DNA from 3 places in the Streptomyces sp. NPDC101227 genome. Region 3 is predicted to be linked to each of the others. Evidence: riboswitches for the same ligand, from Rfam matches in the RefSeq annotation. Region 3 holds a riboswitch; each other region holds the start of a gene.
The links. Region 3 has a riboswitch for cobalamin ahead of metE (5-methyltetrahydropteroyltriglutamate--homocysteine S-methyltransferase). Riboswitches for the same ligand answer to the same signal wherever they lie in the genome.
Positions count from the first base shown of each region.

Region 1 (4,274 bases), on a different contig from region 3:
CGTCACCGAGGGCAATTACCTCCTTCTCGACTCCGCGCCATGGGCCCGCATCCGCGCCCTTCTCGACGAGGTCTGGTACGTCGATTTGGACGCCCCGGAACGCATCCGGCGCCTGGTCGACCGCCATGAGCGCTTCGGCCGCCCGCACGCCGACGCCGAACGCTTCGTTCACGCCTCGGACGAAGCCAACGCCCGCACCGTGGCGGCGACCCGCGACCGCGCCGACCTCATCGTCACCTTCGCCCCCGAAGAAGCCCCCCTCCCCCGGGCCGACTAGGCATCGCCCCCAGCAGACCCACGACGGACAGCGCTCCCCACCCCAACGACACCGCCACCGCTTTCGCCTTCCGCTCGCCTCCCTGCAAGGTCGCGGCGAGCAGCGCGGCGTCCCCGAAATCCGCCGCGATACGCAGATACGCCGCCGTGCGCAGCGCCGGCCCCTCGGGGGCCAGCACCATCGCGAGCCCGCTCGCCGCTTCCCGCCAGCCGAGCGGCCGCAGCGAGGTCCGGGTCGCCCGCTCACTCCGCCCGTCGTCGTCGACGAGCCCCGAGGGCCGAGCCAGCAGATCGGGCAGCACGGCCACCGCCACCCCGTACACCGCGGTAGCCGCCCCCACCGCACGTAGCAAACGCACCGTCATCTTCCGCCCCTCCCACCCTGGATCCTCCGGTCGCCTCGCCACCATCCTTCCTCGCCGAGCCCCTTCCTAAACGACATCTTCGATGTCATCATGACATCATGAGTGTCGTTGAGACGGATGACGGCGACGAGCGGCCGGCTCCCACCGAAGAGCTTCTGTACGACGTGATACGGCGCCTGTGGCCCCTGCACCGCACGATCGTGCGCGCGGTGGAGCGGGAGCTGGAGGGCACGGGCATGACCGCCGGCGAGCACGCCCTGCTCGACGCGCTGCGCAGCGAAGGCCCCCGGACCGTGCCGCAGTTGGCCCGCACCATGGGGCTCGACCGGCAGCCGGTGCAGCGCTGGGTGAACCACGCGGCGGAGCTGGGTCTGGTGGTGACGGCCCCCAACCCCGCACACCGCCGCTCGTCCCTGATCGAGCTCACCCCCGAGGGCGGCGAGGTAATGCGCGGAATCCAGGAGTTCGAGGCCGCCGAGCTGCGTCGCGGCCTGACCGACCTCTCGACGGGCGACGTCAGAACGGCCCTTCGCGTACTCGACCGGCTGGGCGAGGAATTCCGGCGCCTGGCGAACGACTCACGCGTCGCCCCAGGAGATCCGGACAGCAAGGACGACCAGCCCGCAGAGCGCCCATAGCCACGGCACCACCCCAAGACTCCTCACCACCACATTACCCACACCCCTCATATCGCCCATATCAGCCATATCGCCCACATCTCTCACGCAAGGGAGTCCAGAGAGAATGACCCACCCATTCGCCGCGTGGTCCGAGCTCGACAACGGCACCGTGCCGATCAAGGACGGCGAGCTGTTCTACGAAACGGCAGGCGAGGGCCCCGCACTGGTGCTGCTGCACGGCGGCATGCTCGACCAGCACATGTGGGACGAGCAGTTCTCCTGGCTGGTGGGCTCCGGCCACCGCGTGATCCGTTACGACTCCCGCGGCCACGGCCTGTCCTCCACCGTGACCGGGGACTGGGCCAACCACGACGATCTGTGCGCCCTGCTCGACGCCCTCGACGTCCCCAGTGCCATCCTCGTCGGCCTCTCACACGGCTCGCGGATCGCCCTCGACACCGCCATCGCCTACCCGGAGCGGGTCGCCGCCCTGGCGCTCGCCGCACCCGGCGTCAGCGGTCGCCCCTTCACCGACCCGTTCGTCCGGGAGCACATCAAGGAGCAGGTGGCGGCGATCGGCACACCGGACGGCATGGAGCGCTATATCGAGCACTTCCTGCGGATGTGGGTGGACGGCCCCTACCGCCAACCGTCCGCTGTGCACCCCGGGTTGCGCGAGCGGATGCGCGCCTCGGCCGCGGCGACGGTCGAGGTGCACGCCGACGGCGTGGGCGCCGGAATGCCGATGGAGGTCGGCGCCGCCGACCGGCTCTCCGAGATACGGGTGCCGACGGTCGTGTTCGACGGCGACCTCGACAGCAGGGACATAGCCGCCAACGCCCATGCGATCGCCCTCGCCGTCCCGGGCGCCCACCGGGTCCGAATACCGGGCGCGGGCCACATGGTCAACCTGGAGAACGCCTCGCTCTACGACCACGAGCTGCGCGCCTTCCTCTCCGCCCTGACGCCCTGACGCCGCGCGGCCCCAAAGGGCCGTCGTCCCCGCCGCGTGGGGGCGGCGGATAGAGTGGCCGTGCCGTGGTGTTCGGGAAGACCGGTGACGGACCTTGTGGTCCCAGGCCGGAGCGGCCCTCGCCACTGTGATCGGGGAGTTTCCAGCCCTTCCGTATGCGCCTGCGCGCCTACGGCGCCACTGACCGCAGCCCGCGGCCGGGAAGGCGGGCCCGGAAGCGTGCACCTGTAAGCCAGGAGACCGGCCACGGCATCTCACGAACTGATCCACGAGGTGCTGGAGCGTGACCGCCGGATGGCCCTGTCCACCGATACCCCGACCACCCCTGCTTCCGCCGCGTTCCGCTGGCGCCGGCAGGACACCGTCCGTACCGCGGGCCTGATGGCCGTCATAGCCGGACTGCACGTCGTCGCCTTCGGCGTGCTGTTCCTGCTCGTCGTCCCGTACCACTACTCCGTCGGCAGCCAGGTCTTCGGCGTCGGGCTCGGCGTCACGGCGTACACGCTCGGCATGCGGCACGCCTTCGACGCCGACCACATAGCCGCGATCGACAACACCACCCGCAAGCTGATGGCCGACGGCAAGCGCCCGGTCTCGGTGGGCTTCTGGTTCGCCCTGGGCCATTCCAGCGTGGTCGTCGCGATGGCCGCCCTGGTGGCGGGCGGTGCCCAGCTCGCCGGCACGCTCCTCAACGACGAGTCCCGTACCCACCAGGTCCTGGGCACCATCGGCACCACGGTCTCGGGGACGTTCCTCTACGTCATCGCCGCCCTCAACCTCATCGCGCTGGCCGGGATCTGGCGGGTCTTCCGCGGGATGCGCGACGGCCAGTACGACGAGGCCGAGCTGGAGCAGCGACTCGATGCGCGCGGTTTCATGAACCGCATCCTGGGGCGCTTCACCCGCGCGGTCTCCCGGCCAGGCCAGATGTTCCCGCTCGGCTTCCTCTTCGGGCTCGGCTTCGACACCGCGACCGAAGTGACGCTGATGGTGATGGCGGGCAGCGGCGCCGCGGCCGGCCTTCCCTGGTACGCCGTCCTGTGCCTGCCGCTGCTGTTCGCCGCCGGAATGAGCCTGTTCGACACCCTCGACGGCACATTCATGAACTTCGCCTACCAGTGGGCGTTCTCCAACCCGGTGCGCAAGGTCTACTACAACCTCACCATCACGGGCCTGTCGATCGCCGTCGCCTTCTTCATCGGCACCATCGAGCTGGTGACCGTGCTGCACGAAAAGCTGGCCCTCAACGACCCGGTGACCGGCTGGATTTCGGGCCTCGACCTCGACAATGTCGGCTTCGTCATCGTCGGCCTGTTCGTGGTGGTGTGGGCGGCGGCGCTGACGTACTGGCGCCTGTCCGGCGTCGAAAAGCGCTGGGCGGCGCGGGCGGCGTCGGACTCCTAGAGGCCGTACGCCTCCCGCTGCCGCGCGGCGGTCAGGTGGCCGAGCCGGCCGCCGCGCCGGTCATCAGGTCGGGCCCCCAGCGCTCGAGCTCCGCCGCGAGATCGAGCGGGCGCAGCCGGTCCAGCTCGTCCGGGCCGGGCCACTCCTCGCGCGGGACCCGCCACATCACCTCGAACTCGTTGCCGTCCGGGTCCTTGGCGTAGAGGGACTTGGAGACGAGGTGGTCGCTCGCGCCGACCAGGGCGCCGCGCGCCGCGAGCCGCCCCTCGGTCGCGGCGAGTTCGCCGAGGGTGCCGACCTCCCAGGCCAGGTGGTAGAGCCCGGCCCGGCCGGCCTCGGGGCCCGGCGCGTCCGGCCCCACGGCGAACAGCCCCAGGTCATGGTCGTTCAGCGAGCCGGCAGCGCTGAGGAAGGCGGCGCGCCCCGGTATCTCGACATCCAGCGTCAGCCCGAGGGCTTCGGTGTAGAAGGCGACGGATCGCGCCACATCGCGGATATAGAGCACCGCGTGATTGAGACGGCGTACGGACAAGGCTCTCTCCCAACTCCCGCCGTGGCGCCCCCCGGGCGCCACGGTCCGACTACTTCTGCGTTTTCCTGCTTCTGCCTGCAGATGACTGCCTCTGCGAATGCCTG
Region 1 covers NZ_JBIWOD010000003.1:524,098-528,371, reverse strand. Annotated here, with positions in the region: gene ACIRPT_RS09200 (nucleoside/nucleotide kinase family protein) at 1-277, shown strand, start outside; gene ACIRPT_RS09195 (hypothetical protein) at 234-641, opposite strand; gene ACIRPT_RS09190 (MarR family winged helix-turn-helix transcriptional regulator) at 740-1,279, shown strand; gene ACIRPT_RS09185 (alpha/beta fold hydrolase) at 1,386-2,234, shown strand; cobalamin riboswitch at 2,284-2,498, shown strand; gene ACIRPT_RS09180 (HoxN/HupN/NixA family nickel/cobalt transporter) at 2,529-3,638, shown strand; gene ACIRPT_RS09175 (VOC family protein) at 3,670-4,170, opposite strand.
Region 1: another riboswitch for cobalamin. It lies ahead of ACIRPT_RS09180 (HoxN/HupN/NixA family nickel/cobalt transporter); the one in region 3 lies ahead of metE (5-methyltetrahydropteroyltriglutamate--homocysteine S-methyltransferase).

Region 2 (4,274 bases), on a different contig from region 3:
GATCCGGGCGCGCAGCGCGGCCCAGCGGTCGGCCCAGCGGGGCTCGGCGTCCGGGTAGTGGTCGGGGTGCAGCACTCCGCGGGCGGTGCGCGTCGCCGACCAGGCCGGGTGCGGGCCCTGCCGCTCGGCGAGGTCTGCGGAGGCCTCGTACGCGGCGAGCATGATCCGCTCGGAGATACGGGTCGACAGCTCCTTCGCCTCGGGCGAGTCGAAGGGCAGCCGCAGCCGGAAGAAGACGTCCTGGAGGCCCATCAGGCCCAGGCCGACCGGGCGCCAGCGGGCGTTGGACGTCCCGGCCTGCTCGGTCGGGTAGAAGTTGATGTCCACGACGCGGTCGAGGAAGGTGACGGCCGTGCGGACGGTGGCGTCCAGCCGCTCCCAGTCCATCTCGCCGTCGGCACCCAGGTGAGCGGCGAGGTTCACGGATCCCAGGTTGCAGACGGCGGTCTCCCCGTCGTTGGTCACCTCCAGGATCTCCGTGCACAGGTTGGAGGAGTGCACGACCTGACCGGGCTCGGCGGTCTGGTTGGCGGTGCGGTTGGCGGCGTCCTTGAACGTCATCCAGCCGTTGCCGGTCTGCGCCAGGGTGCGCATCATCCGCGAGTACAGCAGCCGGGCCGGGATCTGCTTGAGCGCCCGGCCGTCCGCCTCGGCCCTGCGGTACGCGGCGTCGAACTCGTCGCCCCACAGGTCCACCAGCTCCGGGACGTCGGCGGGCGAGAACAGCGACCAGTCGGCGTCGGCCTCGACCCGGCGCATGAACTCGTCCGGGATCCAGTGCGCGATGTTCAGGTTGTGCGTACGGCGGGCCTCCTCGCCGGTGTTGTCGCGCAGCTCCAGGAACTCCTCGATGTCGGCGTGCCAGGTCTCCAGGTAGACGCAGGCGGCGCCCTTGCGCCGGCCGCCCTGGTTCACCGCCGCGACCGAGGCGTCGAGCGTGCGCAGGAACGGCACGATGCCGTTGGAGTGACCGTTGGTGCCCCGGATCAGCGACCCCCGTGCGCGGATCCGGGAGTAGGAGAGACCGATGCCGCCGGCGTGCTTGGAGAGCCGGGCCACCTGGTGGTAGCGGTCGTAGATCGAATCCAGCTCGTCCAGCGGGGAGTCCAGCAGGTAGCAGGAGGACATCTGCGGGTGGCGGGTGCCGGAGTTGAAGAGCGTGGGGGAGGAGGGCAGATACGACAGCGTGCTGGTCAGGCGGTACAGCTCCGCCACATCCGCCAGCGCCCGCTCGGAGCGGTCCTCGGCGAGGCCGCAGGCCACCCGGAGCAGGAAGTGCTGGGGGGTCTCGATGACCTGACGGGTGGTGGGGTGCCGCAGCAGGTAGCGGGAGTGCAGGGTGCGCAGCCCGAAGTACCCGAAGCGGTCGTCGGCGCCGTCCCGGAGGGCGTTCTCGACGAGCCCGTCCAGCTGCTCGGCATGCGTCCGTACGAACTCCGCCGTCTCGTCGGCGATCAGGCCCTCGCGGTGGCCGGTCTCGACGGAGGCGGAGAAGGCGACCGCCCCCTGTCCGGCCGCCTCCTCCGCGATGGCGAGGGTGAGCAGGCGGGCGGCGAGCCTGGAGTACTGCGGCTCGTCGCCGATCAGACCGGCCGCGGCGTCGATGGCCAGCGCGCGCAACTCGGCCTCGTCCGAGCCCGGGTGGCGGCCGCGCAGCGCGGCGGCGGCCACCTTGCCGGGGTCGGTCGCGGTCAGGTCCGCGGTCAGGTCGGTCAGCGTGCGCAGCAGCGCGACGCCGGGTCCGTCCTGGCCCGCTCCGGTGGAGGTGTCAGGCGTGGCCACCACAGGCTGCACGACCTCGGCGGCTGACGCGGGCTCCGTTGGCGCGATGGTCACGTGATGCTCTCCCTCACTCGGCGGGGGCCGGGAGGGCGCGGCGGACGGTCGCTCGCGGGCATGCGGCACCCCATGACGGTCAGGGGTGCGCGGGCACACCGCGCGGCGTCCATCGGCCCAACCCTCGGGGCCCGGACGTATCGACGTCCGCACCGATGGCGGTGCGGGCGTGCCGTCGGCAGGTCCTCGGACTTCACCGCACCCCGTGGGACGGCCCTGTGGCTGTTGGGGGTGCGCGTTCATACCGTTGCGGGACAGTTCCGGATTTCCACCGGATTCCCCTGCGGCGACAGCGAAGACGAGCATACATGTGGTGGTGGCTCGTTGTGTGCACCCCCACATCTAGTGTCGCGTGAGTGATCAAGCGGTGTCTGTCAGTGGCCTCGGCTACCGTCGGCCCTACGCTCTGTGACCCATCCCGTGGAAGAAGGGGAAGGCCTCATGACCGCGCGCGCCGACCGCCCGCACATCATGGAAACCGAGCATTTCGAAGAGGCCGCCCGGATACTCGCCCGCCTGGAGCAAGGCGCGCGGTTGGAACTCATCAACGGCAAGGTCACGAGCAAGCCCATGCCGGACGGGGATCGCGGACGGATCATCCAGTGGCTGCTGCGTATCTGCATGCAGCACAGGCCCGAGCTCTTCCTCGACCCGAATCAGGGCCTGAAGACGGAGAGCTGCCGAAAAGGCCGGCTCCGTCCGGATGGCTTACTCGTGCCGTGTGACGCCTTCGTGGGCCAGGGGGAGTGGGCTGATCCCGACCCGGTGCTGATGGTCGTCGAGGTCACTTCGCACGACTCGGACACCGAACAGCGTGACCGGGTGGAGAAGCCCCGGGCCTGCGCGGAAGCCAACATTCCGCCCCGACCCCGTCGGCATCACGCTCGAAACCGAGCAGCTGAAGGACTGGATGAACTGACCCCGCACACACAAAGGCCGCCGCGAACCCTCAGGTTCGCAGCGGCCTCTGCGTGAAGCGGCCGACGGCTCAGCGCCCCGCCGGCGCCTCCTCCGTGGCTTCCGGCAGCTCCGTCGTGACGCCCTCGTCGCCGGCGTCCGCCGTGTAGTCGGCGGGGCTGGTCTCGTCGACGCCCTCCGGCGCCTTGACGGCCTTCAGGGCGAAGGTCCCCACGACCGAGACCACGACGTTCAGCACAAAGGCGGTCAGACCGATGTACCCGATTTCGCCGATGCCGGGTATCTCCGCGCTGGAGCCGCCGAAGTGCTTCTGGGTGGGGCTGGCCACGCCGTACGCCGCCAGCGTGCCGTAGAGCATGCCGGCCGCCCAGCCGGCCAGCAGCGCCCAGCGGTGGAACCAGCGGGTGAACAGGCCGCCGACCAGCGACGGCATGGTCTGCAGGATCCAGATGCCGCCCAGCAGCTGGAAGTTGATGGCGACGGTCTTGTCCATGGTGAGGACGAAGACGAGCGCACCGACCTTCACCAGCAGCGAGACGAGCTTGGCGACCTTGTGCTCCTGCTCGGCGGTCGCGTCCGGCTTGAGGAAGTCCTTATAGACGTTGCGGGTGAAGAGGTTGGCCGCGGCGATGGACATGATGGCCGCGGGCACCAGCGCGCCGATGCCGATCGCGGCGAAGGCGACGCCGGAGAACCAGCTCGGGAACATGTCCTCGAACAGCTGGGGAATCGCCAGCTGAGGGTTGCCCTGGATGTCCGTACCGGCCTTGACCGCCATGAAGCCGAGCAGCGCCAGGAAGCCCAGCATCAGGGAGTACAGCGGCAGGATGGTGGTGTTGCGGCGGATCACGTTGCGGCTGCGGGAGGACAGCGTGGCCGTGATGGAGTGCGGGTACATGAACAGCGCCAGCGCGGAGCCCAGCGCCAGGGTGGCATACGCCCATTGGGCGTTGGGGCCGCTGGTCAGCTCGCCCCGCGGTTTGCCGGGGACGGCCCCGGGCTGGGCGAACGCCTTGCCGGCCGCGTCGAAGATCGCGTCGAAGCCGCCCAGCTTGATGGGGATGTAGATGATCGCCACGGCGATGACCAGGTAGATCAGCCCGTCCTTGACGAAGGCGATCAGGGCCGGCGCCCGCAGACCGGAGGAGTAGGTGTACGCGGCCAGCACCGCGAACGCGATCAGCAGCGGCAGGTCCTTGACGAACCAGTTGGTGTTCTCGCCGCCGCCGATGCCCATCACGTCCAGGACGGCCTGGATGCCGACCAGTTGGAGGGCGATGTACGGCATGGTGGCGAGGATGCCGGTGAGCGCCACGGCCAGCGACAGGCCCTTGGAGCCGAAGCGGCCGCGCACGAAGTCGGAGGTGGTGACGTACCCGTGCTTGTGCGAGACCGACCACAGGCGGGGCAGGAAGGTGAAGATCAGCGGGTAGACCAGGATGGTGTACGGGACGGCGAAGAAGCCGGCCGCGCCCGCCGCGTAGATGGCCGCCGGGACGGCCACGAAGGTGTACGCGGTG
Region 2 covers NZ_JBIWOD010000007.1:135,599-139,872, forward strand. Annotated here, with positions in the region: gene ACIRPT_RS18255 (ribonucleoside-diphosphate reductase subunit alpha) at 1-1,836, opposite strand, end outside; cobalamin riboswitch at 1,996-2,159, opposite strand; gene ACIRPT_RS18260 (Uma2 family endonuclease) at 2,278-2,811, shown strand; gene mctP (monocarboxylate uptake permease MctP) at 2,825-4,274, opposite strand, start outside.
Region 2: another riboswitch for cobalamin. It lies ahead of ACIRPT_RS18255 (ribonucleoside-diphosphate reductase subunit alpha); the one in region 3 lies ahead of metE (5-methyltetrahydropteroyltriglutamate--homocysteine S-methyltransferase).

Region 3 (4,274 bases):
ACATCGTCGACGGCCAGCTCACGCTGCTCGACGCCATCGAGCGCCGCATCGACTTCACCGCCCCTGAGGGCAAGGCCTACCGCCTGGGCGACCGGGTCGCCACCATCGTCGTGCGCCCCCGCGGCTGGCATCTCCTCGAAGAGCACCTGGAGTTCGACGGCCGGCCCGTGCCCGCCTCGCTCGTCGATTTCGGCCTGTACTTCTTCCACTGCGCGCAGCGCCAGATCGACGCCGGAAGCGGTCCGTACTTCTACCTGCCCAAGCTGGAGAACCGGTACGAGGCACGGCTGTGGAACGACGTCTTCGTCCTCGCCCAGGATCTCCTCGGTATCCCCCGCGGCACCGTCCGTGCCACCGTCCTCATCGAGACGATCACCGCGGCCGTGGAGATGGAGGAGATCCTCCACGAGCTGCGCGAGCACAGTTCCGGGCTCAACGCGGGCCGGTGGGACTACCTGTTCAGCCTGATCAAGACGTTCGGACACCGTACCGACTTCCTGCTGCCGGACCGCGCGAAGGTCACGATGACGGCTCCCTTCCTGCGGGCGTACACCGAACTGCTGGTGCGTACGTGCCACAAGCGGGGCGCCCACGCGATCGGGGGCATGGCCGCGCAGGTGCCCAGTAGGGACGCGGACGCCAACGAGGCCGCTCTGGCCAAGGTCCGGCTGGACAAGGAGCGCGAGGCGGAGGACGGCTTCGACGGCTGCTGGGTCGCCCACCCCGGCCTCGTCCCCGTCTGCCGCACGGCCTTCGACGACGTTCTGGGCGACCGGCCGCACCAGATCGAGCGCACCCGTGACGATGTCGAGGTGACCGCGGCGGACCTGCTGTCGGTGCGCCGCATCAGCGGACCGCCCACCCGGGAGGGCGTGCGCACCAACATCACTGTCGCCCTGCGCTACTTCGACGCCTGGCTGCGCGGCAGCGGGGCGGTCGCCCTGCACGGCCTGATGGAGGACGCGGCAACCGCCGAGATCGCCCGGGTGCAGATCTGGCAGTGGCTGCGGCACCGCGTCATCGACCGGCAAACGGTGCTGCGTCTCCTCGACGACGAGTGCGCCGCCCTGGGAGCGGAATACCCCTGGGCCCGGGTCGAAGAGGTCCGCGCGCTCTTCGAACGGACCGCCATGGCAACGGAGTTGCCGCCGTTCTTCACCCCGGATGCCTACTCCCGTCACCTCGTCCGGCACACGGAGGCACGGTCATGAACCAGAACATCCGCCGCGTCGGCGTGGTGGGCGGCGGCCAGATGGGGGCCGGTATCGCCGAGGTGTGCGCCCGCGCCGGGCTCGACACCGTCGTCTGCGAGGCGGACGAGGTCGCCGCCCGTGCCGCCCGTGAACGGGTGGCCGTCTCCCTGGAACGCGCCGTCCAGCGGGGGAAGCTGGACCGGATCTCGGTGGAGGACGCGCTCACCCGGATGGTCTTCACGGGCAGCCTCGACGACCTCGCCGACCGGCAGCTCGTCGTCGAGGCCGTGGTCGAGAACACCGAGGCGAAGACGGCGGTCTTCACCGCGCTGGACAAGATCGTCGAGGACCCGGAAGCGATCCTGGCCACCAATACCTCCGCCATCCCCGTCATGCGCCTGGGCATGGCGACCCGGCGCGCCGACCAGGTCCTCGGCCTGCACTTCTTCAATCCCGTGCCGGTACTGCCCCTCGTGGAGGTCGTCACTTCCCTCCACACCGCGCCACGCGTCACCGCGGCGGCCGAGGAGTTCGTGACCACGGCGCTGGGCAAGACCGTGGTCCGCTCCCAGGATCGCGCCGGCTTCGTCGTCAACGCCCTGCTCATCCCCTACCTGCTGTCGGCCATCCGGATGGCCGAGTCCGGCTTCGCCTCCGCGGCCGACGTGGACGCCGGGATGGAACTGGGCTGCGCGCACCCGATGGGCCCGCTGAAGCTGGCCGACCTGATCGGCCTCGACACGGTCGCCTCCATCGCCGCATCGCTGTACGACGAGTTCAAGGAACCCCTCTACGCGCCGCCTCCGCTGCTTCTGCGGATGGTCGAGGCGGGGCTGCTCGGCCGCAAGGCGGGCCGTGGGTTCCACACGTACGACCGGGGCTGAGGGACCCGGGTCAGGTCGGGGCTGAGGGGCCCCGGCTGCCGTGGAGGGAGGTGCGGGGCGGCGTGAACCACCGCCCCGCACCTCTTCCGGCTGTCATGCATCCTCCGCGCGTGTCTCATGTCACCGTCCGCAATGCGGTCATTGCTTGTGCGGCCCGCGGATTGTCCCTCTAGGGTGACGAATGCAGCTGGTTCGCCCTGTCCGCCAGGCAGGAGCGTCGTAAGAGGGAACCCGGTGGGAATCCGGGACTGCCCCGCAGCGGTGAGTGGGAACGACCGCCGTCATACGCACTGGGCCCGGACGGGTCTGGGAAGCGACGGCCAGTAGGTGTCTCGTACGCGTACGAGACGGGCCCGCGAGTCCGAAGACCTGCCCGTTGCCCGCACGCGACCGATCGTGTGCGGCCATCCCGGTGACCTCGTGGGCGGGTCGGCGTACGTATCGAGCGGGCACACGCGAAGACACCGCGTCGTGGTCCGCCCGGTCGGTCGTTCCTTCGCGCTCTCGTCCCGTCTCCGGGACCACAAGGAGACATCTCGCGAAGGAGAGTTCCGTGACAGCGAAGTCCGCAGCCGCGGCGGCACGGGCCACCGTGTACGGCTACCCCCGCCAGGGACAGAACCGTGAACTGAAGAAGGCCGTCGAGGGGTACTGGAAGGGCCGCATCAGCGCCGACGCCCTCCGGCAGACCGCGGCGGACCTTCGCCGGTCGAACTGGCAGCAGCTGGCAGACGCCGGCATCCACGAAGTGCCGTCCGGTGATTTCTCGTACTACGACCACGTCCTGGACACCAGCGTCATGGTCGGCGCCGTCCCCGAGCGGCACCGCGCCGCGGTCCACGCCGACGCCCTGGACGGCTACTTCGCGATGGCGCGGGGCAACCAGGAAGTGGCCCCGCTGGAGATGACGAAGTGGTTCGACACCAACTACCACTACCTGGTTCCCGAGCTCGGCCCGGACACCGCCTTCACCGCTGACTCCACCAAGCAGGTCGCGGAAGTGACGGAGGCCCTCGCGCTCGGGCACGCGGCGCGCCCCGTGCTCCTCGGACCGGTCACCTACCTGCTGCTGGCCAAGTCCGCTCCGGGCGTGGCCGCGGACTTCGAGCCGCTGACCCTGCTGGACCGGCTCCTTCCGGTGTACGCCGAGGTGCTCGCCGACCTGCGGGCGGCGGGTGCCGAGTGGGTGCAGCTCGACGAGCCCGCGCTGGTCCAGGACCGCACGCCGGCCGAACTGAGCTCCGCCGCCCGCGCCTACCGTGAACTCGGCTGCGCCACCGACCGGCCCAAGCTCCTGGTGGCCTCCTACTTCGGCCGGCTCGGCGACGCGCTGTCCGTCCTGGCCAAGGCGCCGGTGGAGGGTCTGGCCATCGACTTCACCGAGTCGGGCGCCGCCAACCTCGAGGACCTCGCCGCGGCCGGCGGGATGCCCGGCAAGCGGCTGGTCGCGGGCGTCGTCAACGGCCGCAACATCTGGATCAACGACTACGGGAAGTCGCTGGCCACCCTGGGCACCCTCCTCGGCCTCGCCGACCGGGTCGATGTCTCGGCCTCCTGCTCCCTGCTGCACGTCCCGCTGGACGCCACCGTCGAAGGCGATATCGATCCGGGGATCGCCCGCTGGCTCGCCTTCGCCCGCCAGAAGACGCGGGAGATCGCCGTCCTGGCGCGCGGCCTGGCACGGGGCACCGAAGCCATCTCCGGCGAACTCGCCGCGAACCGCGCCGACCTCGCCTCCCGGGCCGGGTCCGCGCTGACCCACGACCCCGCGGTGCGGGCCCGCACCGCGGCCGTCACCGACGCCGACGGGCGCCGCTCGCAGTCGTATGCCGAACGGACCGCCGCCCAGCGCGCGCACCTCGGGCTGCCGCCGCTGCCCACGACGACGATCGGTTCCTTCCCGCAGACCACCGAGTTGCGCACGGCGCGGGCCGATCTGCGGGCCGGGCGGATCGACACGGCCGGCTACGAGGACCGGATCAAGGACGAGATCCGCGAGGTCCTCGCCTTCCAGGAGAAGGCCGGGATCGATGTCCTGGTGCACGGTGAGCCCGAACGCAACGACATGGTCCAGTACTTCGCCGAGCAGCTCACCGGCTACCTCGCCACCCAGCACGGCTGGGTCCAGTCGTACGGCACCCGCTACGTCCGGCCACCGGTCCTCGCCGGGGACATCTCGCGCTCCGACCCGATGACG
Region 3 covers NZ_JBIWOD010000022.1:80,111-84,384, reverse strand. Annotated here, with positions in the region: gene aceB (malate synthase A) at 1-1,211, shown strand, start outside; gene ACIRPT_RS35370 (3-hydroxybutyryl-CoA dehydrogenase) at 1,208-2,077, shown strand; cobalamin riboswitch at 2,249-2,469, shown strand; gene metE (5-methyltetrahydropteroyltriglutamate--homocysteine S-methyltransferase) at 2,631-4,274, shown strand, end outside.